Regions from separate parts of the Thermus thermophilus genome, predicted to be linked through region 1. Evidence: riboswitches for the same ligand, from Rfam matches in the RefSeq annotation. Region 1 holds a riboswitch; the other holds the start of a gene.
What was found. Region 1 has a riboswitch for cobalamin ahead of TthTMY_RS04805 (nickel permease). Riboswitches for the same ligand answer to the same signal wherever they lie in the genome.

Region 1 (13,622 bases):
AACCCCGTGAGGCCGAGGAGGAGGGCGACCCCAAGGGCGGCGGAAAGCCCCGGGGGGAGGGGCGAGAGGGCGAGGAGGGCCAGGGGAAGGCCCAGGAGGTAGCCCGCCAAGGGGAAGAAGGCCACGCTCCGCTTGAAGTCCTCCTCCCCCACCCCTTCGGGGGCCACGGGCAACACCGTGAGGAGGGCGAGGGCGAGGCGGAGGGCTCGGAGCACCTAAAGCGCGCGGATAAGCGCCCGCCTGAGATCCTCGGGAAGGCCCACCTCCCCGGCCCCCGCGAAGGCCAGGAAGCGCCGCTCCAGTTCGGCGAGGGCCTTTTCCTCCGCTTGGGAGAGGGGAAGCCTCCCCTCCCGGACGAGGCGGGCGAGCAGGGAGCGAGCGCCGGGGTCTAGCCCCTCCAGGAGGTCCCGCAGGGCTTCCGGGTCCAGGAGGTCCTCCAGCCCCATGCCCTCATCCACCTCGAGGCCCACGAGCCAAAAGGCCCTGAGGCTGAAGGGCAGGCGCCGGGACCAGTCCTCCAGACCGCCCCCTTCGGGAAGGGGTTTCTCCCGCCAGGGCCTTTGCGCCTCGAGGCGGCGTATGCGGAGGGGGTAGACCTCGAGGCGGTCCAAGAACATGGCCCTGCTCCCGAGGGGGACGAGGAAGGCCTCCTCCACCTCCTCCTCCGGGGGAGCCAGGAGGAGCCAAGTGAAGAGGAACTCCTCCGGCCATAGGGCCCCGGGCGGGGGCTCGGGAGGGGAGAGGGGGGGCGAGGGGGTCCCGCTTGAGCTCCAGGCGGAGGCGCAAGGCCTCCCTCACCCCCCAGGGGAGCTCCTCCCGCAGCAGGCGGCGCACCCGCCCCTCGGGCCACTCCCTAAAGGGTCGGTACAGGAGGGCGTAAAGCTCCAGGAGGAGGCTGCCCGGGAAGGCCTTACGGAAGTGGGCCACCTCCTCGGGGGAAGCCGCGGCCGCGGCCGCCTCCCGCTCCTCCGGGGAGGCCCCGAGGAGCTCCCCGAGGCTCGCCGAGGGCACGAAGGGCGGCCTCCCCTCCTCCAGGGAGCGCAGGCGCACCACCCACTCCCGCATCTCCTGCCCCACGTCCTCCGGAGAAAGGAGGCCTGAGCGCAGGAAGGGCCTACCCCAAGAGGCGAGCTCCTCCACCCCCAGGCGGAGAAGCCAGGGCCGGAAGGCCTCCCGGGCGAAGGGCGGGAGGGGCGCGTCCGCCCGGCCCAGAGGGAGGAAGAGCTCCAAGGGGACCAGGGGTCTCCCCTCCTCTGCCGCCTCCAGGGGTTCTTGCAAACGGGGAAAGCGGTCCCTCAAGGGCGGGTCAAAGGACCGGTCCAGCTCCAGGGACACCCTCCCCTCCCCCACCCCCAGGGCCAGGAGGGCGAGCCCCTCGGCGAGGTGGGGGTCCTTGGGGCGCCGGGCGAGGAGGGGCCGGGCCTCCTCCGCCAGGGAGGGCCCTTCCTGGGGGAAACGGGCGAGGAGGCGGGCCAGCTCCACCCGCCAGTCCCCGCCCCAAGCCTCCCCGAGCTCCCCGGCGAGGCCCTGCGCCTTGAGGAAGGCCCCGCGGACCAGGTACAGGCGCACCAGGAGGTAGCCCGGATAGGGGGAAGGGCGTTTGCGGAAGAACCCTTCCAGGGAAGGGATGTCCTCCTGGTAAAGCCACCGCTCCACCTCCCGGGCCACCTCCAGAGGAAGCCCCTGCTCCTCCAGGACGGCCTCCGCCCAGGCGGCGTCCCCTGGGAGGGGGAGGCCCCGCCGCTCCAGGAAGCGGGCCAGGTCCAGGAGGTGAGCGGGAAACTCCGTGCCGTAGATCCGCCAGAGCTCGGCGCAGGCCTCCCCACCCATGGCCTTGGCCCCGAGTTCCATGAGGCGGAGCCCTTCGTAGACTCCGTCCGAGGTGAAGCGGAGGTAGCCGTAGAGGAACCGGGCCTCCGGGTCCTTGGGGTGCCTGCGGTAGGCCCGCTCCGCGTGCTCCAGGGCCCCGAGAAGGTCCCCCTCCTCCAGGAGGTCCCAGGCCCGTTCCAGATCCCAGCGCCTCATGAGGGGATTATATTCGGGGGCCTTCACCCCCGGAACACCCCCGCCTCCTGGAAGGTGGCCATGTGGAGGATGCGGGCCGCGGCCCGGAGAAGGGGCATGGCGAGGACCGCCCCCGTCCCCTCCCCCAGGGCGAGGTCCAGGTCCAAAAGGGGCCTTAGGCCCAGGGCCTCCAGCTGGTGTCGGTGCCCAGGCTCCCGGGAGAGGTGGCCGGCGAAGAGGTGGTCCCTGAGGCCCGGCGCCATCCTCCAGGCCAAAAGGGCCCCCGCGGTCACGGGAAAGCCGTCCAGGACCAGGGGAAGCCCGGCCTCGTAGCCCTCGAGGTAGACCCCGGCGATGGCCACAAGCTCAAGCCCCCCCACCTCGGCCGCCACCTCCAGGGGGTCCATGCCCGGGCGGAGGCGGGCGAGGGCCCGGGCCACCGCCTGGCGCTTCCGCTCCAAACCCTCCTCCCCCACCCCCGTCCCCCGGCCCACCACGGCCTCGGGAGGAAGGCCCAGGAGGGCGGCGGTGAGGGCGGCGGCCGCCGTGGTGTTGCCGATGCCCATGTCCCCGGCGGCGAGGAGGGTGGCCCCTTCGGCGATGGCCCGCCTCGCCGCCTCGCGGCCCGCCTGGAGGGCCCTTTGGGCCTCCTCGAGGGTCATGGCGGGGCCTTGGGCGAGGTTCGCCGTCCCCGGGCGCACCTTGCGCTTAAGAAGCCCCGGGTGGTCGGGAAGCTCCCCCACCACCCCCACGTCCAGGACGTAGACGGCGCAGTCCGCCGCCTGGGCGAACTGGTTGATGGCGGCGCCCCCACGGAGGAAGTTCAGGACCATCTGCCGGGTGACCTCCTGGGGGTAGGCCGAGACCCCCTCGGCCACCACCCCGTGATCGGCGGCGGCCACCACCACCGCCCCCCGCCCGAGCTCCGGCTTCACCCGACCCTGGAGGGCGGCGAGGCGCAGGGCCACCTCCTCCAGATGGCCCAAGGCGCGGGGGGGCTTGGTGAGCTCCTCCATGCGCGCCCTAGCCTGGGCAAGAACCTCGGGATCCCGCATGGAAGGAAGTTTACCCTAGGGGCATGGAGCTTTGGCTCGTGCGCCACGGGGAGACCCTATGGAACCGGGAGGGAAGGCTTCTCGGCTGGACGGACCTCCCCCTCACGGCGGAGGGGGAGGCCCAGGCGAGGAGGCTCCGGGGGGCGCTTCCCCCCCTTCCCGCCTTCAGCTCGGACCTCCTGCGGGCGAGGCGGACGGCGGAGCTCGCGGGGTTTTCCCCGCGCCTTGCCCCCGAGCTTCGGGAGATCCACTTCGGAGCGCTGGAGGGGGCCCTTTGGGAGGCCCTGGACCCCCGCTATAGGGAAGCCCTCCTCCGCTTCCAGGGCTTCCACCCCCCGGGAGGAGAGAGCCTCTCCGCCTTTCAGGAGCGGGTCTTCCGCTTCCTGGAGGGGCTTAAAGCCCCTGCGGTCCTCTTCACCCACGGGGGGGTGGTGCGGGCGGTGCTCAGGGCCTTGGGGGAGGACCGCTTCGTGCCCCCGGGGAGCGCGGTGGCGGTGGACTGGCCCAGGAGGGTGCTCGCCCGCCTCTCCCTTGACGGGAAGGAAGCGACCGGGTAAAACACAGGCGAGAGCGGCCGGGGTGCCCCAGGGCCCGGATGTCCTGGGGCGCAAAAGGGGGAAGACCGGTGAAAGTCCGGCGCTGTGCCGCAACGGTAACCGGCCCAAAGCCACAGGCCTAGCGTCTTGGCCGGAAGCCCGAATACCCGCCCCGGTGCGCGCCTCACCTGCCCCCGAGCAGGGGCGAAAGGAGGCGGTAATGAAGAGAAGCGGATACCGGTCCCAAGCCCTCTTCTCCCCGAAAAAGGCAGGTGCCCCGTGACGGGCCTCGAGCTCCTGGCCGTGGCCCTGGGGATGCGCCACGGCGTGGACCCTGACCACCTGGCGGCGGTGGACGGGCTCTCCCGGGTGAGGCCCTCGCCCCTTAACGGCGTCCTCTTCGCCCTGGGGCACGGGGGAGTCGTCACCCTCCTGGCCTTCCCCGCGGCGAACCTCCTCGGGCGGGTGGACCTCGAGGCCCTCCACCTCCCCGCCTTCCTCCTCCTCCTGGTGGCGGCCCTGAACCTCTACCGGCTCCTAAAGCCCACCCCTCCCACCCCCCCGAAAGGGCTTCCCCTCCTCAACCCCCTCCTCCTCGGGGTCCCCTTCGGCCTCGGGTTTGAAACGGCCAGCCAGCTTTCCGCCCTGGCCCTCTCCGCCGAGCTTTCCCCTTTGCGCCTCGGGGCCTTCTTCACCCTGGGGATGCTGCTCGTGGCCGGGGTGGACGGGCTTCTGGCGAGCCGTCTGCAGAACCTGGCCAAGGACTCCCGAAGGGCGGAGGAGGCGAGCCGCCTCCTCGGATGGGCGGTGGTGGCCGTGGCCCTCCTTTTGGCCCTGGCGGAGCTTGGGGGGGTGGACCTCGAGGCCCTTGCCCTGCCCCTAGGCCTTGGCCTCTTCGGCCTCCTGGTTTCCTTGAGGCTCTACGCCCTAAGGCCCGCATGAGCCACCCTTACCCCCCGCCCCGGGACAAGAAGGGAAGCCGCATCGGCTTCACCACGGGGGCGAACGCCGCCGCGGCGGCCAAGGCCGCGGCCCTCGCCCTCCTCGGGGAGGCCCCGGAGGTGGTGGACATCTGGCTCCCCGCGGGGTGGCGGCAACCCTTCAGGGTCTTCCGCCTAGAACGGAAGGGGGACGGGGTCCTGGTGGGGATGATCAAGGACGCCGGGGACGACCCCGATGTGACCCACGGGGCGGAGATCCAGGCCTTTGTGCGCTTTGCGAGCGAAGACCGCCTCGAGGGGGGCGAGGGGGTGGGGGTGGTGACCAAGCCCGGCCTCGGGGTACCTGTAGGGGAGCCCGCCATCAACCCCGTGCCCAGGCGGATGATCTGGGAAGCGGTGCGGGAGGTGACGGAAAGGCCCCTCGCCATCACCATCGCCATCCCCGGCGGGGAGGAGCTCGCCAAGAAGACCCTAAACCCCAGGCTCGGGATCCTCGGGGGGCTTTCCGTCCTCGGGACCACGGGGGTGGTGAAGCCCTACTCCACCAGCGCCTTCCGCATGAGCGTGGTCCAGGCGGTGGGGGTGGCGCGGGCGAACGGGCTCTTGGAGATCGCCGCCACCACGGGGGGCAAGAGCGAGCGCTTCGCCCAAAGGCTCCTCCCCCACCTCCCCGAGATGGCCTTCATAGAGATGGGGGACTTCGTGGGGGACGTCCTCCGGGCCGCCAGGAAGGTGGGGGTGGAGGTGGTGCGCGTCGTGGGAATGATCGGGAAGATCTCCAAGATGGCCGACGGCAAGACCATGACCCACGCCGCCGGGGGCGAGGTGAACCTCTCCCTCCTCCTTTCCCTCCTCAAGGAGGCGGGGGCAAGCCCCAAGGCCCTCAAGGAAGCGGAAGGGGCGGCCACCGCCCGCCGCTTCCTGGAGATCGCCTTAGAAGAGGGCCTGGAGCTCTTCTTCGTGAACCTCGTCCGCCTCGCCCGGGAGAAGCTCCAGGCCTACATCGGGGAAAGGCCCTTTGTGAGCGTGGCCCTCACGGACTTTGACGAAGGGCGGTGCCTCGCCGCCTGGCCCGACCGGGAGGTGTACCGTGGATGACCTGATCAGGGCGCAGAAAAACCCCGCCCACCAGATGACGGAAAAGGGGCGGGCCATAGAGGAGGAGAGCTTCCGCATCGTGGACGAGGAAGCGGGGCCCCACGGGTTTTCCCCCCTGGAGTGGCCCGTGGTGCGCCGGATGATCCACGCCACCGCCGACTTTGAGTACAAGGCGCTTACCCGGTTTAGCCCGGGAGCGGTGGAGGCCGGGCTAAAGGCCATCCAAGAGGGGGCGCGGATCCTGGTGGACGCCCGGATGATCGCCTGCGGCCTAAACCCGGAAAGGCTCAGGCTCTTCGGCAACGAGGTGGTGGAGCTCCTCGCCCACCCCGAGGTGGTGGAAAGGGCCAAGGCCACGGGGGGGACCCGGGCCGAGGCGGCGGTGGCCTACGCCTGGGAAAAGGGGCTTCTGGACGGGGCCATCGTGGGGGTGGGGAACGCCCCCACCTTCCTCCTCGCCCTGGTGGAGGCCATCCGGCAAGGGGCGAGGCCCGCCCTGGTCCTGGGGATGCCCGTAGGCTTCGTGAACGTCCTCGAGGCCAAGCGGGCCCTCATGGAGGCCCCGGTGCCCTGGATCGTCACGGAGGGCCGGAAGGGGGGGAGCACCCTGGTGGTGGCCGCCCTCCACGCCCTGATCCGCCTCGCGGCGGACGGGGGGGTGGACACCTCCAAGGCCCACAGGGAGGGGTAGATGGTCTACGTGATCGGGATGGGCGCGAGGGGCCGGGAGGGCCTGAGCCTCGAGGCCCTAAGGCGCCTAGAGGAGGCGGAGGTCTTGATCGGCGGCAAGCGCCACCTCGCCCACTTCCCCGACCACCCCGGGGAGAAGGTGCCCGTCCAGGGCCCTCTGGAGGCCCTTTTGGACCTGGCGGAAACACGGCTTAAGGAGGGGAAGAAGGTGGCCTTCCTGGCCTCGGGGGACCCCCTCTTCCACGGGATCGGCAAAAGGGTCCTGGAACGCTTCCCCGAGGCCGAGGTCCACCCCGCCCCCACCGCCTTCCAGGAGGCCTTCGCCAGGCTTAAGCTCCCCTGGGACGGGGCCCGCTTCTTCTCCCTCCACGGAAGGCCTTTGGGTGGGGTGCTCCTGGAGCTAAGCCTTTCCCCCCTCTCCGTGGTCTACACCGACCCCGAGCACACCCCGGCGCGGATCGCCCGGGCCCTCTTGGAGATGGGCGTGGACGCCCGGGCCCACGTGGCGGAGCGGCTTGGGGAGGAGGACGAAAGGGTGCGGAGCTTCGCGGGCCTAAAGGAGGTGGCCGAGGAGCGCTTCCTGGACCCCAACGTCCTCATCCTGGAGGCCAAGGGGCCCCTTCCCCCAAGGCTCGGCTTCTTCCCCGACGAGGCCTTTGAGCAAAGGATGCCCAAGAAGGGGCTCATCACCAAGCGGGAGGTCCGCCTCCTCGCCCTGGGCCTCCTCGGCCTTCCCCCGAACGGGGTCCTATGGGACATCGGCGCCGGGACGGGAAGCGTGGGGATTGAGGCGGCGAGGCTCGCCCCTTGGGGGGAGGTCTACGCCGTGGAGAAGAACCCCGAGTCCTGGCCCCACATTGAGGAGAACGCCCGCCGCTTCGGGGCCTTTAACCTCCACCTGGTCAAGGGGGAGGCCCCAAAGGCCCTAGAGGGCCTCCCCGCCCCCCATGCCGTCTTCGTGGGGGGAAGCGGGGGGGAGCTTGAGGAGATCCTCCGGGTGAGCCTCGAGGCCCTGAGGCCCGGGGGAAGGCTCGTGGTGGCGGCCATCACCCTGGAGAACCTCCTTGCGGCCTACGGCTTTTTGAAGGGAACGGGGCTCCCCCTGGAGGGCTTCCAGGTCCAGGCGAGCCGGGTGGTGCCCCTCGCCCGCTACCACCGCCTCGAGGCGCAAAACCCCATTACCCTTCTCGCCGTGACCAAGGAGGTCGCATGAAGCTTTACCTGATCGGCCTGGGCCCCGGCGACCCCGAGCTCCTCACCCTGAAGGCGCTAAGGCTCATCCAAAGGCTCCCCGTCCTCTTCTACCCCAAGGAGGAGGGGAGGGAGCCCATCGCCTTGGGGATCGCCCGGCCCTTCCTCCCCGAGGGCAAGCCCCTCCTCCCCTTGCCCCTCTTCACCGGGGGAGACCGCAAGGAGGCGGAGAGGGCCAGGAGGGAGGCGGCCCACAGGGTCCGGGAGGCCCTTTCCCGCTACGGAGAGGGAGGGTACCTCGTCCTGGGGGACAGCCTCCTCTACGCCTCCCCCTTGAACCTCCTCCCCTATCTGGAGGGGGTTGCGGTGGAGGCCGTCCCCGGGATCAGCGCCCATCAGCTGGCGGCGGCCAGCCTCCTTAAGCCCATCGCCCTGGGGGAAGAAGGGTTCGCCGCGGTGACGGGGCTTGGTCCCGTGGACCCAGAGGGCCTGAACCGCTTCCAGAGCGTCTTCGTTTACAAGGCCAAGGACCTCGAGGCCCTAGAAAAGGCCTTTCCCGACCGGGAAGGGTGGGCCTTTTTGCGCCTGGGGATGCCGGGGGAGAGGGTCCTGCCCCTAGGGGCGGCCAAGGGAGTGGCGCGGGACTACTGGACCCTGGTGGGGCTTTGGCGAAAGGGGGGGAAAGGATGAGGCCCGTGGTGCACGTGGTGGGCGGGGGGCCCGGGGACCCGGAGCTCCTCACGGTGAAGGGGGCGAGGCTTCTGGGAGAGGCCCGCTTTGTCCTCTACACGGGAAGCCTCTTCCCCGAAGGGGCCTTGCGGGCGCTTGCCCCAAAGGCGGCGCTTCTGGACTCCAAGGGGATGACCTTGGAGGAGATCGTCCTGGCCCTGGCCGAGGAGGCCCAGAAGGGCGGAGGGGTGGTCCGGCTCCACTCGGGGGACCCGGGGCTTTACGGGACCCTTCTGGAGGAGAAGGAGGCCCTCGAGGCCCTCGGGGTCGGGGTGGAGGTGGTGCCCGGGGTCACGGCGGCCTTCGCCCTGGCGGCGAGGGCGGGCCTCTCCCTCACCGCCCCGGGGGTGGCCCAGGCGGTGGCCTTCACCCGGCTTGGGGTCAGGACCCCCGTCCCTGAGGGCCAGGACCCCAAAAGCCTTGCCCGCAAGGGGCTGACCCTTGCGGTCTACCTCTCGGGGATGCACCCAAGGAGGCTATCCCGGGAGCTTCTGGAAGCGGGGCTTCCCGGGGACACCCCGGTGCTCTACGGGCACAAGGTGGCCCAGCCGGGGGAGGAGGTGGGGCTTACGGACCTTAAGGGCCTCGCCCACCTCCCCGCCCGGGACACCACGGTCTATTTGGTGGGGGAGGCCTTGAGGGCCAAGGGCACGAGGAGCCGGCTTTACGACCCGGACTTCAAACACCGCTACAGGAGGTGAGGGCATGGGAGAACTCTTCCTGGTGGGCATGGGCCCCGGGGACCTTCCGGGCCTTACCCAAAGGGCCCGGGAGGCCCTGGAAGGGGCGGAAGTGGTCATCGGCTACAGCACCTACGTGAAGCTCTTGGAGGAGATGGGGCTCCTTGCGGGGAAGGAGGTGGTCAGGAAGGGCATGACCGAGGAGCTGGACCGGGCGGAGGAGGCCCTGGAGCGGGCCCTTTCTGGCCAAAAGGTGGCCCTCGTCTCCGGAGGGGACCCGGGGATCTACGGGATGGCGGCCCCCGTCTTGGAGCTCATGGAGGAGCGGGGCCTAAAGCGGGTGGACGGGGGGGTGGGGCTTCCCGGAAGGTTCGCCGGGGAGGAAGGGGAGGTTTTCCTCGCCGTCATCCCCGGGGTCACGGCGGCCAACGCCGTGGCGAGCCTCCTGGGAAGCCCCATAGCCCACGACACCTGCCTCATCAGCCTCTCCGACCTCCTCACCCCCTGGCCCCTCATAGAGCGGAGGCTCCACGCCGCGGGGCAGGGGGACTTCGTGGTGGTCCTCTACAACCCCCAAAGCAAAAGGCGGGACTGGCAGCTTAGGAAAAGCGCCGAGATCCTCCTGGGATACCGCCCCAAGGAAACCCCGGCCGCCTTGGTGAAGAGCGCCTACCGCAAACGGCAGGAGGTCGCCCTCACCACCCTGGAGGGGCTAAAGGAGGCGGAGGCGGGCATGCTCACCACGGTGGTCATCGGCAACAGCCAAAGCCGCTTTTACGAAGGCACCTTCCTCACCCCCAGGGGCTACGCCCTGAAGTACGACCTGGGCACCAAGGAAGCCCTCCCCGGGAAAACCCCAGGGCTTTCCCTGGTCAGCCCCGAGGGGGCTAGCTCGGGGAGGCGGGATGCCTGAACTTGGGCCCTTGCGCCCCGAGAGGGTGGCCGTCTACACCCTCACCCTCCCCGGCCTCGCCGTGGCGGAGAGGATCCAAAGGGCCCTCCCCGGGAGCACCCTCTACGCCGCGGCCAAGTACCGGGGCCTCTCGGAGGGGGCGGTCTACTTTGAGGAGCCCATCAAGGAACTCCTCCTCAAGACCTGGGCCCTCCACGACGGCCACGTCTTCGTCATGGCCTCGGGGATCGTCCTCCGGGCCATCGCCCCCCTGATCCTGGACAAAAGGGTAGACCCTGCCGTTTTGGTGGTGGACCTCAAGGGACGCTACTTCGTCCCCCTCCTCGCCGGGCACCTGGGCGGGGCAAATCCCTTAGCCCGCCACCTCGCCGAGGCCCTGGGGGGTGAGGCCGTCCTCACCACGGGAACGGATAGCCTCCGCGCCCCCGCCCCCGACCTGCTGGCCAAGGCCCTTGGGGCCCGGGTCCCCGACTGGAGCCCCCTCAAGGAGGTCTCCGCCCTCCTGGTGGACGGAAGGGCCGTGGGCTTCTGGTCGGACTGCGTGGACCTCAGCCCTTTGGGGCGTTACCCCATGGTGCGGGTGCTCGAGGAGCCCCGCCCGGAAGGGGTGGAGGGGATGGTTCTCTTCACCGTGCGCAAGGCCTTCCCCCTTCCCGTCCCCGCCTTCTTCGCCCACCCCCCCGCCCTGGTCCTGGGGATCGGGTGCAACCGGGGAACCCCCCTGGAGGAGATCCGGCGGGAGGTCTTCGCCTTCTTGGAGGAAGGGGGCTTCGCCCGGGAAAGCCTTAGGGTCCTGACCACGGCCGAGCTCAAGCGGGACGAGGCGGGGCTTTTAGCCTTCGCCGAGGAGGTGGGCCTCCCCCTGCGCTTCTACCCCAAGGAGGTCTTAAACGCCCAGAGGATCCCCAACCCCTCGGAGGCCGTCTTCCGCCACACGGGGCTATGGGGGGTGGCCGAGGCCGCCGTCTTGGCGGAAGGGGCGAGGCTTCTCGTGGAGAAGACGAAGCGGGGGAACCTCACCCTGGCCCTAGGGGTCCTATCCCTGGGGATCCCCGAGGAGGCCCTGCCGTGATCCTCCTCGCCGCCCACGGCTCCCCCGACCCCAGGGCCCAGGCCCTGGCCCAGGGGCTCAGGAAGGGGCTGGAAAGGCGGCTTGGAGAGGAGGTGCTTTTGGGTTTCATAGAGCACCAAAGCCCTACCCTCCTCGAGGCCGCCTTGGAGCTCGCCAAGGGAGGGGGCGGGGTGGTCCTCCCCCTCCTCCTCCTCGGGGCGGGGCACCTAAAGGCCGACCTGCCCCTTGCCCTGGAGGCGGCCAGGGGCCGGTACCCCAAGGCCCGCCTCCTCCTCGCCCGCCCCCTCGGCACCCACCCGGCCCTGGTGGCCCTCTGGGCGGAGCGGCTTGGGCGCAGGGGGGCCACGCCGGAGGACGGGGCGGTCCTGGTCCTGAGGGGCGGCACCGACCCCGGGGCGAACGCGGAAGGGGCGGCCCTCGCCCGGCTCATAGAGGAGAAAACCGGGGTGCCCACGGTCCCCGCCTACGCCGCCAAGGCGAGGCCCACGCCCAGGGAGGCCCTTCTGCGCCTCGCCGCCTTGAGGCCGAGGAGGGTCTTCCTCCTCCCCCACCTCTTCTTCCGGGGGGTGGTGGAGGAGAGGCTCCAGGGCCGGGTGGCGGGCCTGGACCTGGAGATTCTCCCCCCCCTCATGGGCCACCCCGCCCTCCTCGAGGCCCTAGCCGACCGCTACCGAGAGGCCCTGGAGGGCGGGTACGCCCCCTGCGACACCTGCCGCTACCGCTTTCCCCTGGGCCGCTTCGCCCCGAGGCGGGAGGCCCAGATCGCGGGGCTAAGGGCCCTCCGCCACGCCCTCTTCGCCCCGGGCCGCCACCCCCACGGGCCCTTCACCCACCTCCTCCTCTGCACCGGGGAGGACTGCCGGGCAAGGGGGGCCCTGGGGCTTCTGCGCCGCCTGGAGGAGGGCCTGAGGGACCTCGGGCCCCTGGTCCAGCTCACCCCTACCCCTTGCCTCAGCCGCTGCGGCAAGGGGCCCGTTCTCATCGCCTACCCCGAAGGGGTGGTCTACGGAGGGCTCTCCCCGGAGGACGCCCTCCCCCTGCGGAAAACCCACCTAGAGGGAGGGGAGGTCTACCGGGAAAAGCTTTTGGAGGTGATCTAGATGGCGTGCCACGAGCTTTCGGCCCTGAGGATCGCGATCGGCGAGCTTTTGGAGAAGGAGGCCCACGACCTCCTCCACGAGCGGGAGGAGCTTGCCCCCGTGCTTGGGGAAAGGCCCGAGCTCAAGCGCCTCGCCGAGGCCAAGACCTTTCCCGCCCTGGAGGAAGCCCTAAGGGAGGCCCTCCTCCACCTGGAGGAAAGGGCCGCCCAGGAGCCCGAAGAGCCCTACTGGCGTGGGCTTCTCCTGGCGGTGGAGGCCATGGAGGGGCGCCTTAGGGCCCTTAAGGCGGAGGCCGAGGCCCTCTACCAGGACCTGGACGCCCTCCACAGAAGGCTCCACCGCCTCTTCCCAAGGCGGCGATGAGGGGGAAGGTCTACCTGGTGGGGGCGGGGTTCGGAGGGCCGGAGCACCTCACCCTAAAGGCCCTTAAGGTCTTGGAGGTGGCCGAGGTGGTCCTCCACGACCGCCTGGTCCACCCCGGCGTCCTCGCCCTGGCCAGGGGGGAGCTCGTCCCCGTGGGCAAGGAGGGCTACGGGGAAAAGACCCCCCAGGAGGCCATCACGGCGAGGCTCATCGCCCTGGCCCGGGAGGGACGGGTGGTGGCCCGGCTCAAGGGGGGGGACCCCATGGTCTTCGGGCGGGGCGGGGAGGAGGCTTTGGCCTTGAGGCGGGCGGGCATCCCCTTTGAGGTGGTCCCGGGGGTGACGAGCGCTGTGGGAGCCCTTTCCGCCCTGGGCCTTCCCCTCACCCACCGGGGGCTTGCCCGGAGCTTCGCCGTGGCCACGGGGCACGACCCCGCCCTCCCCCTCCCCCGGGCGGACACCCTGGTCCTCCTCATGCCCCTCCACGCCCTGGGAGGGCTCAAGGAAAGGCTTTTGGAACGCTTTCCCCCGGAAACCCCCCTCGCCCTCCTCGCCCGGGTGGGCTGGCCGGGGGAGGCGGTGCGGCTGGGCCGGGTGGAGGACCTCCCGGGCCTCGGGGAAGGCCTCCCCTCCCCGGCCCTCCTGGTGGTGGGAAAGGTGGTGGGGCTTTATGGCGAGCTCTTGGGCCTTTAGCAAGGCGGAAAGGGAGGCGGTCTACCGGGCCCTCCTTACCCGCCGGGACATCCGCCACTTCCGGCCCGACCCCATTCCGGAGGAGGTCCTGGAAAGGCTCTACCAAGCCTTCCACGCCGCCCCGAGCGTGGGGCTCACCCAACCCTGGGCCCTCGTGGAGATCCGGGAAAGGGCGACCAAAGAAAGGGTCTTCGCCCTTCACCAAAAGGCAAGGGCCCGGGAGAGGGTCCTTTTTCAAGGAAAGGCCCAGCAAGTCTACGACCGCCTGCGCCTCGAGGGCCTCCTCGAGGCTCCCCTGCACCTCGCCGTCTTCCAGAGGCCCGTCGCGAGAAGCCTCGGCCACCACACCATGCCCGAGACCCTCGCCTACTACTCCGTGGTGCTGGCCGTGGGCAACCTCTGGACCGCCGCCCGGGCCGAGGGGATCGGGGTGGGGTGGGTGAGCATCCTGGACCCCGAAGCGGTGGCCAGGCTTCTGGGAGCCCCACCGGGCTACCGGCTTCTGGCCTACCTCTGCCTGGGATACCCCCGCGCCTGGCCGGACGAACCCCTTTTAGA
Region 2 (13,622 bases), 470 kb from region 1:
CGCCACCCCGAGGCCGAAGCTGTACCCTGGCCCGGGGAGGTACTCGGGCCCCCGCTTGAGGCCTTCTTGGTAGAGGCCTCCCAAGTGGTCCTGGACCATGAAGCCCGCCAGGGTGGAGGAAAGCAGGCCCCGGCCCAGGCGAAGGGCCTCGAGGAAGGCGAGGTAGTCCGCCGCGGTGCCCACGCCCCCCATCCCCCCGGCGTACCGGGGCGGGGGAGCCTCCACGGGAAGGAGGACGATCCTCCGGCCCGTCTCGGGGTCCTTGGGAAAGGGCTGGGCCAGCCGGGCGGGGTCCTTGGCCTGGAAGCCCGAGTCCTTCATGCCCAGGGGGCGGAAAAGCCTTTCCTCCAAAAGCTCCGCCAGGCTCCGCCCCGCCAAAGCCTCCAGGAGGTGGCCGAGGAGGTCGGTGGAAAGCCCGTACTCAAAGGCCTCCCCGGGCTGGAAGCGCAAAGGCAGGGCGGCGAGGCGCTGCAAAAAGGCCTCCCGGTCCAGGTCAAACCGGTCCACCCCGGCCTCGAGGTAAAGGCGCTTCACCGGGGAGCGGAAGAAGACCCCGTAGGTGAACCCCGCGGTGTGGCGGAGGAGGTCGTAGACCGTGAGGGGGCGCTTCAGGGGCTCCAAAACCACCTCCTCCCCCACCTCCCGCCCCACCCGGAGCCCGGAAAACCCCGGGAGGTACTTCTCCACGGGGTCCAAGAGGGAAAGGACCCCCTCCTCCACGAAGCCCAGGGCCAGGGCGGAGACCCAAGGCTTGGTCATGGAGTAGAGGCGGAAAAGCGCGTCCTCCCGCATGGGGAGGCCCTTTTCCGGGTCCAAAAAGCCGTAGACCCCCTGGAAGACCACCTCCCCTCCCCGGGCCACGAGGACCACGGCCCCGGGGAGGAGGCCCTCCTCCACCAGGCGCCGGAAGTAGGCGTCAAGCCTCCGGAAGTCCACCCTCACCACCCCTCAGGAACGGGCCTCCTCGGGCTTAGGAGGAGCCAGAGGGCGAGGAGGAGAAGCGCCAAGGGCAAAAACCACTTCACGAAGAAGCCCAAAAGGCCGAGGGCGGCCCCCAAAAGGGCGAGGAAGAGGCCCACGGGAAGGGCCAAGGCGGCGAGGAGGAGGGCCAGGGGAAGGGCCAAAAGGACGAGGACCAGGGCCACGAAAGGGCCCAGGAGAAACCAGGCGAGGACGAGCCCCAAAAGGAGAAGGACCCAGCCTAGGACCCGCATGCCTCAAGCCTACACCCTCTTCCGCCTCCGATGCCCGAACGAAGGCTAGGCCTTTTCGGGGCCCCCATGCGGGCCCAAGCCCGCATGGGGTGCTCTCAGGCCGGGGCCGCCCCAATGGTCCTCCCCCCGTCCACGAAGAGGACCTGGCCGGTGATGAAGCTGGACTCGTCGGAGACCAGGAAGAGGGCGGCGTAGGCCACCTCCAAGGGCTTCCCCGCCCGGCCCAAGGGGGTGGCGGCGATGGCCTTCTCCCGCACCTTCTCCGGCACCTTGGCCGTCATCCGCGTCTCAATAAACCCCGGGGCCAGGGCGTTCACCCGGATCCCCCACCGCCCAAGCTCCAGGGCCAAGGTCCGGGTAAGCCCCACCACCCCCGCCTTGGAGGCGGCGTAGTTCGCCTGCCCCAGGTTCCCCAAATAGACCCGGCTTGCGGTGAGGACGATGCTCCCAGGGTTTTTCTCCCGCATGGCCTCGGAGGCCGCCTTGGCCACCAGGAAGCTTCCCGTGAGGTTTACCCGGAGGACGAGCTCCCAGTCCTCCAGGGGCATCTTCCAGTGGAAGTTGTCCCGGGTGATCCCGGCGTAGTGCACCACCCCGTCCAGCCGGCCCAGGTGGGCTAGGGCCTCGGCAAACCCCCGCTCCACGGAGGCGGGGTCGGCCACGTCCATCACCACCGGATGGGCCCCCACGCTTTCCGCCGCCTCCCTTAAGGGGCCTTCTTCCACGTCGCAGGCCACGAGCCTCGCCCCTTCCCGGGCGAAGAGCTCCAGCGTGGCCCGGCCGATGCCGTGGGCCGCCCCCGTGATGAGCACCGCCTTGTCCTTGAGCCGCATCCCGCACCTCCTAGACGACCAACCGGTCGGTAAGCCCACCCTACTCCCGGCCCCGGGGCCCCGTCAAGGGCCAGGCGTAGTAGGGGGTCTCCACGAACTCGGGGGGGCCTCCCAGGTAGACCCGAAGCCCGGGCAGGACCAGGGTCTCCCCCTCCCACTCAAAGGCCAGGGGGTCCACCTCCAGGGGGTAGTGGAGGACGGCCTCCCTCGGAAGGCCAAGCCTCAGCCACTCGGGCGGGGAGACCCGCCCCACCAGGAGGTAGCGGGCCCGCCGCGGCCCCCCCTCGGTGTAGAGGAGGACCTCCTCCCCCAGGTCCAGGAGGAAGGCCCGCCGCCTTACGAAGAGCCTGGCCCTACGGGTCCAGGTAGACATGGGGCCTCCCCCCCAGGCGGACGACCCGGACCCCCGGCCCGTAGAGCCGGGCGAGGAGGGGTTCCTGCAGGACCGCTTCAGGCCTCCCCTCCGCCACCACCCTTCCCCCTTCCAGCACCGCCACCCGGTGGGCGAGGGCCGCCTGGTTGGGGTCGTGGAGGACGGAAAGCACCCCGAGGCCCATCCCGGCAAGCCGCCTCAAAAGCCCTACCACCGCCCCCTGGTGCTCCAGGTCCAAGAAGGTGGTGGGCTCGTCCAGGAGGAGGTACCTGGGCCTCCCCGCCAGGGCCCGGGCGAGGAGGACCCGTTGCCTCTCCCCGCCCGAGAGGGTGCCGAGGAGCCTTCCCCGAAAAACGGAGGCCCCGGTGACCTCGAGGGCCCAGTCCACCGCTTCCCGGTCCTCCCGCCCCTCCCGCCCCCAAAGCCCGAGGTGGGGAAGCCTCCCCAGGCGCACCACCTCCTCCACCAAAAGCCCCTCGGGGTAGGGGCCGCCCTGGGGGAGGTAGGCGAGGAGGCGGCCCCGCCCGTAGCTGCCGTGGGCCCTAAGGGGCCTCCCCTCCAAAAGCACCTCTCCCCGCCTGGGCCTAAGGAGCCCCGCCATCACCCTTAGGAGGGTGGTCTTCCCCGAGCCGTTGGGCCCGAGGAGGGCGAGCCACTCCCCCGGGCGCAGGAGGAGGTCCACGCCCTTTAGGGCGAAGGGCCCCACAACCCCCCTGGCCTCAAGCCCGCCCACGCCGCCTCCACATGAGGTAGAGGAAGAAGGGCCCCCCGAGGAGGGTGGTGACCACGCCCACGGGAAGCTCCGCGGGCCGGGCGAGGGTGCGGGCGAGGAGGTCGGCCAGGGCGAGGAGGGCCCCGCCCCCCAGGGCGCTGGCCGGGAGGAGGAGGCGGTAGTCCTCCCCCAGAAGCCGCCTCAGCATGTGGGGCACCACCAGGCCCACGAAGCCGATGATCCCCGCCTGGGCCACGGCGGAGGCGGTGAGGAGGCTCGCCGCCCCGAGGAGGAGAAGCTTTAGGCCCTCCAAGGGAAGCCCGAGGCTTTTCGCCGTCTCCTCCCCGAGCTGCAAGGCGTTGAGGACCCTTCCCAGGAGGAAAAGGGGAGGCAGGGCGAGGAGGAGGGCCAGGGCCAAGGCCCGCACCCCCGCCCAGCCCATGAAGGCCAGGTTGCCCAGGGTGTAGGCGAAGACCGCCCGCACCCGGTCGGCGTCCTGCATCATCAGGTAGGTGGTGAGCCCGGTGAGGACGCTCCCCACCACCACCCCGGCCAGCACGAGCTCCCCCGTGCGGGCCACCCCCCCCGCCAGGACCAGGGTGAGGAGGGTGGCCAAGAGGGCCCCAAGGAAGCCGAAGAAGGTGGCGGAGAGGGGCAGGTGCTGGAAGACGGCGTGCTGGGCGAAGGCGGGGGAAAGCCCCCCCAAGAGGACGGCGAAGAGGGTCACGGCGAAGGCCGCCCCCGAGGCGGAGCCCATGAGGTAGGGGTCGGCCAGGGGGTTGCGGAAGAGCCCCTGGAAGGCGGCCCCCGAGACCGCCAAGGCCCCCCCCACCAACATCCCCCCCAGGACCCGGGGCAGGCGGAGCTCGGTGACGATGGGGTTTTCCTCCAGGCCCAGGAGGGCCCGGACCACCGCCTCCGGGGGCAGGGCCACCGCCCCGAAGGCGAGGCCCAGGACCAAGGCCCCGAGGAGGAGGAAGAGGAGCCAGGCGAAGACCAGGCCCCGCCTTACGGCCAGGGGGAGGCTTAGGGTCATGGCTTGCCGTGGAAGCAGTCCACGAGGAGCCTCAGGCCCTGGGCCACCCGGGGGCCGGGGCGGGAGAGAAGGCTGTCCTCACCCCCGGTGTAGACGCAGATCCGGCCCGCGCGCACCGCCCGGACCCGGTCCCAGCCGGGGCGCTTGCGGATGGTCTCCAGGGCGTTCGGGTAGGTGGCCACGATGACCTCGGGGTCCTTCTCCACCACGAACTCGGGGGCGATCTTGGGGAAGAGGCCGAGCTCCTTGGGGACGACGTTCACCCCCCGGGCCTTTTGGATGAGAACCCCGATGAAGCTCTCGGGGCCCACGGTGTAGGGGGTGGGGTCAATCTCGTAGTAGACCCGGGGGCGGGACTTGGCCTTGGCCGCCCGGGCCTCCTCCTGGTAGACCTCCTTCTGGATCTGGGCCACGAGCCGCTCGGCCTGGGCCTCGAGGCCAAGAAGCCTCCCCAGGGTGCGCACGGTGCGGAAGATGTCCTCGTAGGTCTCCGTCCTCACGGCGTAGACCGTAAGCCCCGCCCTTTCCAGGGTCTCGTAGAGCCTCCCATACTTGGAGACCAGGACCAGGTCGGGCTTGAGGGAGACGATGAGCTCGGGGTTGGGGTTGTAGAGGCCGCCCGCCTTGGGGAGCTTTTTGACGCTTTCCGGCCAGTCGGAGTAGTCGTCCGTGGCCATGATGCGGTCGCAGGCCCCCAGGGCGCAGACCGTCTCCGTGACCGAGGGCAGCATGGTGACGATGCGCTTGGGCGGGGCCTTGAGGGTGACCGTGCGCCCCAGGTCGTCCTGCAGGGTGAGGGGAAAGGCGAGGGCCAAAGCCCAAAGGACCGCAAGAAACGCCAGAATCTTCCTCATGCCTACCTCCCTAAGGCCGCTAGGGCCAGGCCCGGGGGAGGTAGGGAAAAACCCCTGCCGGGAGGCAGGGGCTAAAGGCAAACGCCGTTTATCCCCCACTTCTCCCCCATCCGCGTGAGGTGCCCGCCCCGGGGAAGGGCGGACGGCCCTGGCAGGCATTCGGGCTTCCGGCCTACGACGAAGGGCGTGACGCGCGACCGGTTACCGTTGCGGGACAGCGCCGGACTTGCACCGGACTTCCCCACTTTAAGCCTGGACTACGCGCCCAGGCACCAGGGCTACGGGACCTGGCTTTGGGGCCCTAGCGGGCCTCGCCTTCCAGGCTAGGGCACCCCCCCCTCCCGCGCAACCCCGTCTTCCCTCCCGCGGGCTTTCACACGGCCTTAACACCCATTGGCTACGCTTAAAATAAAACGATGAAGAAGTTTATCAAGCGCTGGCCTTGGGCTCTCCTGACTGGCCTATTGGTTGGCGGCCTGGCCTGGTGGATGGGGCACAAGCCCTTTCCACCTAAGCCCCAGGCCGATCAAACCTACCGGTTCCCCACGACCCTGTCCTCCCCGCCCAACCTGCCTCCGCTCTTAGAGGCTGTCGTAAAACCCTTCCACGGCCAGCTACGCGGCCCTGGCCAGCCGCTTCACCAACAAGCGTAGCATGCCCAGATACACCCAGGCCTCGCTCACCCCAGGGTTGGCTTCATAGTCCTTGGCGAGCCGCCGATTCCGCCCCAGCCAGGCAAAGGTCCGCTCCACCACCCACCGCTTGGGCAAGGGCTTGAACCCCCTCTCCCGCGGAAGCTCCGGCGCCTCTTCCCCCTCCCGCACCCAGACCCCTCGCACCCCCGCGTAGGGACGGGCCACCACCTCAAGCTCCAGCCCCAGGGAAGAAGCCAGCCCCTTGAGGCCCCGGTACCCCCAGTCCACAAACAGCTTCTGCACCCTTGGCCAAAGGGAGAGGTCCATCCCCAGGAGCAAGGCCTCCCCACCCCGCTTGTCGTGCTCGTTGCTAGACGAGGGCCTCTCCTTTTACCTCTTCGCCTCCGGGCTCGTCCTCGGAGCCGCCGTGTATACCACCCCCTTCGCCCTTCCCCTGGGGCTCTTCTTCGCCCTGGGCCTCGGCCTCTTCCGCAAGTTAGAACCCCCGGCCTGGGCCGCGGCGAGCCTTGTGCTCCTCTTCCCCCTCCTCTCCACCCTCTTTGCCTGGGGCTACCTCTCCTGGATCTTCACCGGGGAAGCCGCCTTCCTCTACGAAGCCCTGCCCAAGGAAGCGCCCTCCCTAGGGACCGTCCTCCTGGCGAGTCCGGCCTATCTGGGAACAGGGCTTCTAGCCCTTCTCCGCCCACGGGCAAGCTTCCTCCTTTACCCCGTGCCCCTTCTCCTCCTCCTCGTCCTCCCCGCCATGGGGTTCGGCCACACGCCTGCCATGGCCGTGGGGCTCCTCTTCCTCTTCGCCTTAGGAGGGCTTCCCCGCCTCGCCCCGGGCCCCGGAATCCGGGCCGTGGGCCTCGGCCTCGCCCTCCTCCAGGCCGCCTTGGGATGGGCCCTCCTACCCCCCCTAAACCCCCTCCCGACGCCTTGGAGCGGGCCATCGGCCAAGCCTTGGCCCAGGCGCCTCCCCGCTCCATCCTAGCCGACGACCGGGAGAGTTACCGTCTGCTGGCCTGGGCAGGCACCGCCCGGCCCTTCCTCCTCCCCGCAGACGCCGGTTTTACCCTGGCCCTCTCCGCCCCAAGCCTCTACGTGGACCGCGTCCTCGTCTGCCGGGGCCCAGGCGCCCTCTACCGCCGCTACGGCGAGCACGACCTCCCCGGCTTTCGCGAGGTCTGGCGGTACAAGGGGTGCAGGCTCCTGGAGCAGCGCCCCTCCTAGGAACCCGAACGCGCCCTTGACTTTGCCCGAGGGAGCCCGGAGGATGGTGAGGATGGACCTAAGCCGCATCCGCAACTTCTCCATCATCGCCCACGTGGACCACGGCAAGTCCACCCTGGCCGACCGCATCCTGGAGCTCACCCACGCGGTGAGCGAACGGGAGATGCGGGAGCAGTTTTTGGACTCCCTGGAGCTGGAGCGGGAGCGGGGCATCACCATCAAGGCGAGCGCCGTCAGGGTGACCTACCGGGCCAAGGACGGGGAGGAGTACGTCCTGAACCTCATTGACACCCCGGGGCACGTGGACTTCACCTACGAGGTCTCCCGGGCCCTGGCGGCGGTGGAGGGGGTGCTCCTCGTGGTGGACGCGAGCCAGGGGGTGGAGGCGGAGACCCTGGCCAAGTTCTACATGGCCTTGGAGCACGGGCACGTGATCATCCCGGTGATCAACAAAATTGACCTCCCCAACGCCCGCCCCCTGGAGGTGGCCCTCGAGGTGGAGGAGGTCCTGGGCCTTCCCGCCGACGAGGCCATCTTCGCCTCGGGGAAGACGGGGGAGGGCGTGGAGGAGATCCTCGAGGCCATCGTCAAACGCATCCCGCCCCCCCAAGGGGACCCCGAGGCCCCCTTGAAGGCCCTCATCTTTGACTCCGTCTACGACGCCTACCAGGGGGTGATCCCCTACCTCCGCCTCTTTGAGGGAAGGGTGCGCCCTGGGGATCGGATCCGCATCTACTCCACGGGGAAGGAGTTCACCGTGGACAAGGTGGGGGTCTTCACCCCCCAGGGCCTGGTGGCCACGGAAGCGCTTGCGGCCGGGGAGGTGGGGTGGCTCGTGGCCGCCATCCGCGACATCCACGACGTCCAGGTGGGGGACACCCTCACCCTGGCGGACCGCCCCACCCCCTCCCCTTACCCCGGCTTCCGCCCGGCCAAGCCCGTGGTCTTCGCCGGGCTTTACCCCGTGGACTCCGGGGACTACGGGAAGCTTAGGGACGCCCTGGAAAAGCTCAAGCTCAACGACGCCGCCCTCACCTTTGAGCCCGAGTCCTCCACCGCCTTGGGCTTCGGCTTCCGCTGCGGCTTCCTCGGGCTTCTCCACGCCGAGATCGTCCAGGAGAGGCTGGAAAGGGAGTTCGGCCTTTCCCTCATCGCCACCGCCCCGAGCGTGGTCTACAAGGTGCGGCTCAAAAGCGGAGAGGAGGTGGAGGTCCACAACCCCGCCGACCTCCCCGACCCCACGCGGATGGAGGAGATCCTCGAGCCCTACGTGAAGCTCACCATCTTCACCCCCGAGGAGTACGTGGGGAGCCTCATGGGGCTCCTCCAGGAGAAGCGGGGCCGCCTCGTGAACATGACCTACCTCCCCGGGACTCAGAAGCGGGTGGAGCTCGTCTACGAGGCCCCCTTCGCCGAGATCCTCTACGACTTCCACGACCGCCTGAAAAGCCTCTCCCGCGGCTACGCCTCCATGGACTACGAGCAGATCGGCTACCGGCCCGGAGACCTGGTGAAGGTGAACGTCCTGGTGCACGGGGAGGTGGTGGACGCCCTCACCTTCATCGCCCACCGGGAGAAGGCCTACCCCATGGCCCGGGCCATCGTGGACAAGCTCGCCGAGGTCATCCCCCGCCAGCTCTTTGAGGTGCCCATCCAGGCGGCCATCGGGGGCAAGATCATCGCCCGGGCCACGGTGAAGGCCCTCCGCAAGGACGTCCTCGCCAAGTGCTACGGCGGGGACGTGACCCGGAAGAAGAAGCTTTTGGAGAAGCAGAAGGAGGGCAAGAAGCGCCTCAAGGCCATCGGCAAGGTGGAGGTTCCCCAGGAGGCCTTCCTGGCGGTGCTCTCGGTGGGGCGCGATGAGCCTAAGGGCTAGGCTCGCCCTGGTCATCGCCCTCCTCGCCTTCCTGCCCAACCTGGTCCTGGCCCTCACCCTGGGGGTCCTGGGGGAAGGCCCCTGGCCTCCCCTCCTCCTCTGGCTTTTCCTCCTCGCCCTCCTCTCGGGCCTTGTGGGCTACTTCCTGGCGAAAAGCCTCCTCAGGCCCCTGGAGGAGCTCACCCGGGCCCTGGCCTACCTCTCCTTGAAGGAGGGGCCCCTGGAGGCCCTCCGCCTCCCCACCCCCAAGGAGCCCCCTCCGGAGGAGATCGCCCTCCTCCGCGCCCGGTTCTCCGAGCTCCTCGCCCGGCTCAAGGAGCTCCTGGAGGCCCGGGAGGGCCTGTACGCCGCCCTGGCCCACGACCTCAAGACCCCCCTCCTTTCCGCCCTGCGCCTCTTGGACTACCTGGAGAGGGCGGACGACTTGGGGAAGGAGCGGCGCGTCGCCCTGCTCCGCGCCCTGAGGGAGGAGCTCGCCCGGGGCTACCGCCTGACGGAGAACCTCCTTGCCCTCGCCCGCCTCGAGGCCCGCCCCCCCCGGGGCGAGACCCTGAACCTCAGGGCCCTGGCCGAGGACCTCCTCCTCCGCTACCGGGACGAGGCGAAGAGGCGGGGGCTCCTCGTGGAGGTGGAAGGGGCGGGCCTCGCCCGGGGGGAAAGGCTCCTCGTGGAAAGGGCCCTCGCCAACCTTCTGGAAAACGCCCTCCGCCACGCCAAAAGCCGCGTCCGGCTCCGGGTGGGGGAAGGCGTGTTCCTCGTGGAGGACGACGGCGCAGGCCTTCCCCTACCCCTGGAAGCCCTCGCCCGCCCCTTCCTCCAGGGGGAGGGCAGGAGGGGAAGCGCGGGCCTGGGCCTCTACACCGCCAAGCGGGTGGCCGAGGCCCACGGGGGCAGGCTCTTCCCCTGCGAGGGCACCCTGGGAGGGGCCTGCCTGGGCCTGGAACTCCCCAAGGGGGCCTAACGCCGGGCTTGGAGCCCCGGCGAAAAGCCCGGGCGGGGAACGAACGCTTAGCCCATCACCGGGGGGATCTGCCGCACCCAGAGGATGTAGGAGAGGTACTCCAGGTAGCGCAAGGGCACCTCGGAGAGGGGCCGGTCCACCTCTATGCTCATCATCGCTTCCCCGCCCCGCTTCTTTCGGCTCACGGTGAGGTAAGCGATGTTCACCTCGTCGTCGGCGAGGATGCGGGCCACCCGGGCCACCACCCCGGGCGTGTCCACGTTCTTGATCACCAGGGTGGGGGCGCTCCCCGTGATCCGCACCTCAAAGCCGTCCACGTCAAAGACACGCACAAGACCCCCCCCGAGGGAGCTGCCCGTGACCACGAGGCGCTCCTTCTCCCCCTCGAGGACCATCCGCACCGTGTTGGGGTGGACGTCCCCGAGCTCCACCTCCTTGAAGACCACCTCCACCCCTTCCCGCTCCGCCAGGGAAAGGCTCTCCTTGAGCCTCTCGTCGTCGGGGGTGAGGCCCAGGACCCCCGCGGCCAAGGCCAGGTGGGTGCCGTGCCCTTTCCCCGTCTTGGCGAAGGAGCCGTGGAGGCCGAACTCCACCCTTTTGGGCTTCTCCCCGAGGAGGTGGCGGGCGAGGAGGGCGAGGCGGCAGGCCCCCGCCGTGTGGCTGGAAGAAGGCCCCACCATCACGGGGCCGATCATGTCCAAAAGGCCCATGCTGATAGAATACGCCCATGCGGAGCTTCTGGCCCCTTTTGCTCCTCCTCGCCCTCGGGGTAGGCCTCGGCCAGCGCCTCGTCCTGCCGGAAGGGGCCGTGGCGGGGGAGCCCCTCACCCTCTCGGGGGAAGGGCTTCCCGACGGGCGCTACCCCCTGGCCCTGGAAGGCCCCGGGGGCGCCCGGGTGGAGGAGGTGGAGGTCCAGGGAGGGAGGTTCGCCCTCCCCCTCACCCTCGAGGCCCCCGGGGAGTACCGGGTGCGGCTCAACCTGCCCTCGGGCGCCTTGGAGGGGCGCTTCCTCCTCCTCGCCCCCACGCCGCCCGAGCTCACCCCGGAGGGGCTCAAGCTCCCCTGGGGGCTCCTCCCCCTCCCCCAGGGCCCCTGGGTGGGCCCCCTGGTGGAGGGGGAGCGGGTCTACGTGGCCCAAGGGCTCCTCGTGGTGGAGGCGGGCCTTAAAGAAGAGGGGGTCCGCTACCACTTCGCCCCCGCAAAGGTCCTCGCCCTCCGCCCGGGCCCCGAGGCCCTCCTGGAGGGGGAGCGGGTCCTGCCCATCCCCTTCCCTCCCGTCCCCTTCCAGGGCAAGGAGGAGGACCTTAAGGCCCTCAGGCCCCTCCTCCTGGCCCTGAACCCCCCCAAGCCCTGGCCCTACTTCGCCTACTGGGCCCTCCCCCCGGAGACCCTGAGCGAGGAGGACCTCGCCGCCTACGGCCAGGACCTCCGGGCCCGGGGCCACCGGCCCGAACTGCCCTTCGGCCAGGAGGGCGTCCTACGGATGGCGGAGGCGGCCCGCGCCCTCCTCGGCGAGGACCCCGCCCGGGCCAAGGCCCTGACCCTCGCCCTCCTGCGCTACACCCCCCTCTTCCCCGGCTCCGAGGCCTTCTTCCGGGAGATGGCCGAGGCCCTCGAGGCCCAAGGGGAGGTGGCCACCGCCCTCCGCCTGCGCGAGGCCCTGGCCCTTTCCGCCCCCTGGAGGCCGCCGGACCTCGGCTTCCTCGCCCCCGCCTTCTTTGTCCTGGGAACGGCGTACCTGGCCCTTTTCCTCTACCTCTTCCTCTTCTACCTGCCCGCCCAGCTCAAGGACCTGAGGCCCATCGGCGGCTACCTGGGCGGGTTCTTCCGCCACCCCCTCCTGCGCCTGCGCCACCTCCACCTGGCCTACGCCAGCCTAGGGGAAAGGCTCCTCGCCCTCCTCCTCTTCCTCGCCACCCTCGCCGCCCTCCTCCTCTACGGCCTGGACGCCAAGGCCCGGGCCGCCCTCTGGGCCCCGCCCCTGGACCAGGGGACCCTCTTCACCCCGGCGGCCCAGGCCTGGGCCCGGTCCCTGCCCCCTACCCCCGGGGCCAAGGCCCTCCAGGGGTACACCCTCCTCCGGGACAACCCCACCCAGGCCCGGGCCCTGCTCAGGGAAGGGGCGCCCCTGCCCTTCGCCCTCGCCCTCCTGGGGGAGAAGGAGCTCGTCCTGGCCTACGAGCAGGCCCCCTGGTCCGGCCCGGTGCAAAGCCTCCTCGGCCTCGGCGCCGACCCCTGGGGGCCGAGGGAGCCCGCCCCCACCCTCCGCACCCTTTACACCCTCCTCCTCGAGGCGGAGGCGCGGCGCCTGGCCGAGGACCCCTGGCGCGGCTTCTCCCAACTCCCCCTCCCCCTTCCCGAGGGGTACCGGGCCTGGGCCTTCGCCGCCCTTCTCCTCCTCGCCCTCTACCACCTCCTCACCTTCTTCCTCCCCAGAAGGCGGGGCCAGCCCTCCCCCGCCTACGCCCTCTTCCTCCGCCTCCTCCTCCCGGGAAGCCTGGGCCTCGGCGGAGGGATTGGGGTGGTCCTTTTGCTCCTCGCCGCCTACGGCCTGTGGGCCCTCCTCCAGGGCTCAAGCCCCCTCTACCTCGCCGCGGCCTACGGCCTCCACCTCCTCTTTGTGTTAAGCTCCGGGGCCTGGAGGCGCGCATGATCCTGCCCCCCATCCCCACCCCCTTTGACCGGGAAGGAAGGCTGGACGAGGAGGCCTTCCGGGAGCTGGCCGCGGCCTTGGAACCCCTGGTGGACGGGCTCCTCGTTTACGGCTCCAACGGGGAAGGGGTCCACCTCACCCCCGAGGAAAGGGCCCGGGGCCTCCGGGCCCTTAGGCCCAGGAAGCCCTTCCTGGTGGGCCTCATGGAGGAGACCCTGCCCCAGGCGGAAGGGGCCCTCTTGGAGGCCAAAGCCGCGGGGGCCATGGCCCTCCTCGCCACCCCGCCCCGCTACTACCACGGAAGCCTCGGGGAAGGGCTTCTCCGCTACTACGAGGCCCTGGCGGAGAGAATGCCCCTCTACCTCTACCACGTGCCCCAGAACACCCGGGTGGACCTTCCCCTCGAGGCGGTGGAGGCCTTGGCCCGGCACCCGAACGTCCTAGGCATCAAGGACTCCAGCGGCGACCTCGGCCGGATCGCCTTCTACCAAGCCCGCCTCCGGGAGTTCCGGGTCTACACCGGCCACGCCCCCACCTTCCTCGGCGCCCTGGCCCTGGGGGCGGAAGGGGGGATTTTGGCCGCGGCGAACCTCGCCCCCAGGGCCTACCGGGCCCTTTTGGACCACTTCCGGGGGGGGAGGCTTGCCGAGGCCCAGGAGCTCCAGAAGAAGCTCTTCCCCCTGGGGGACCTCCTCGCCAAGGGCGGGGTGCCCCTCCTGAAGCAGGCCCTCCGGCACCTGGGCCTCCCCGCGGGCTACCCCAGGCCCCCCTACCCGGCGGAAAGCCCCCTTTGGGGGAGGCTCCTCCCCGTCCTGGAAAGCCTAAAGGAGGAAGGATGGGTCCTGTAGCCCGCCCGTTGAGGTTCTCCCTGCTTTTGGGCCTCCTGGTCCTCGCCGCCTGCGCCCCAAGGCCCCTTCCCCCCGAGGCCCGCTTCCTCGGGGCGGAGATCCGGGGCCTGGAGCTTTCCCCTGAGCCCGCCCTGCTCCTCGCCGTGCGGGCCGCCTTCCACAACCCGAACCCCTTCCCCCTCCCCCTCGCCGCCTTCGGGGCGCGGCTTCGGGTGGGGGAGGTGAGGGTGCCCTTAGACCTCACCCTCCCCCCCGGGGAGAAGGAGGCCTCCCTTCCCGTGCGCCTCACCCCCAGGGAGGCCCTGGCCACCGCCCGGGCCCTCCTCTCCCGGGAAGGCGTGGAAGTGGCCCTGGAGGGGGAGACTTTGGGCGGGCGGCTCACCTTCTTCCAGGC

Region 2: another riboswitch for cobalamin. It lies ahead of TthTMY_RS07230 (ABC transporter substrate-binding protein); the one in region 1 lies ahead of TthTMY_RS04805 (nickel permease).

Annotation. Positions count from the first base shown of each region.
Region 1 covers NZ_AP025158.1:871,106-884,727, reverse strand. The annotation lists gene TthTMY_RS04830 (adenosylcobinamide-GDP ribazoletransferase) at 1-215, opposite strand, end outside; gene TthTMY_RS04825 (hypothetical protein) at 216-446, opposite strand; gene TthTMY_RS11845 (hypothetical protein) at 451-2,025, opposite strand; gene cobT (nicotinate-nucleotide--dimethylbenzimidazole phosphoribosyltransferase) at 2,049-3,059, opposite strand; gene TthTMY_RS04810 (histidine phosphatase family protein) at 3,083-3,616, shown strand; cobalamin riboswitch at 3,620-3,785, shown strand; gene TthTMY_RS04805 (nickel permease) at 3,875-4,537, shown strand; gene TthTMY_RS04800 (cobalt-precorrin-5B (C(1))-methyltransferase) at 4,534-5,634, shown strand; gene TthTMY_RS04795 (precorrin-8X methylmutase) at 5,627-6,325, shown strand; gene cbiE (precorrin-6y C5,15-methyltransferase (decarboxylating) subunit CbiE) at 6,326-7,537, shown strand; gene TthTMY_RS04785 (SAM-dependent methyltransferase) at 7,534-8,205, shown strand; gene TthTMY_RS04780 (cobalt-precorrin-4/precorrin-4 C(11)-methyltransferase) at 8,202-8,945, shown strand; gene cobJ (precorrin-3B C(17)-methyltransferase) at 8,950-9,837, shown strand; gene TthTMY_RS04770 (cobalt-precorrin 5A hydrolase) at 9,830-10,909, shown strand; gene TthTMY_RS04765 (CbiX/SirB N-terminal domain-containing protein) at 10,906-12,009, shown strand; gene TthTMY_RS04760 (DUF3209 family protein) at 12,010-12,372, shown strand; gene cobA (uroporphyrinogen-III C-methyltransferase) at 12,369-13,064, shown strand; gene bluB (5,6-dimethylbenzimidazole synthase) at 13,042-13,622, shown strand, end outside.
Region 2 covers NZ_AP025158.1:1,336,195-1,349,816, forward strand. The annotation lists gene TthTMY_RS07200 (serine hydrolase domain-containing protein) at 1-936, opposite strand, end outside; gene TthTMY_RS07205 (hypothetical protein) at 939-1,214, opposite strand; gene TthTMY_RS07210 (SDR family oxidoreductase) at 1,310-2,047, opposite strand; gene TthTMY_RS07215 (hypothetical protein) at 2,088-2,420, opposite strand; gene TthTMY_RS07220 (ABC transporter ATP-binding protein) at 2,401-3,153, opposite strand; gene TthTMY_RS07225 (FecCD family ABC transporter permease) at 3,140-4,168, opposite strand; gene TthTMY_RS07230 (ABC transporter substrate-binding protein) at 4,165-5,022, opposite strand; cobalamin riboswitch at 5,155-5,314, opposite strand; gene TthTMY_RS11905 (transposase) at 5,637-5,996, opposite strand; gene TthTMY_RS07240 (hypothetical protein) at 6,085-6,651, shown strand; gene TthTMY_RS07245 (hypothetical protein) at 6,597-6,890, shown strand; gene lepA (translation elongation factor 4) at 6,934-8,766, shown strand; gene TthTMY_RS07255 (sensor histidine kinase) at 8,750-9,727, shown strand; gene sdaAB (L-serine ammonia-lyase, iron-sulfur-dependent subunit beta) at 9,775-10,437, opposite strand; gene TthTMY_RS07265 (hypothetical protein) at 10,455-12,380, shown strand; gene TthTMY_RS07270 (dihydrodipicolinate synthase family protein) at 12,377-13,228, shown strand; gene TthTMY_RS07275 (hypothetical protein) at 13,216-13,622, shown strand, end outside.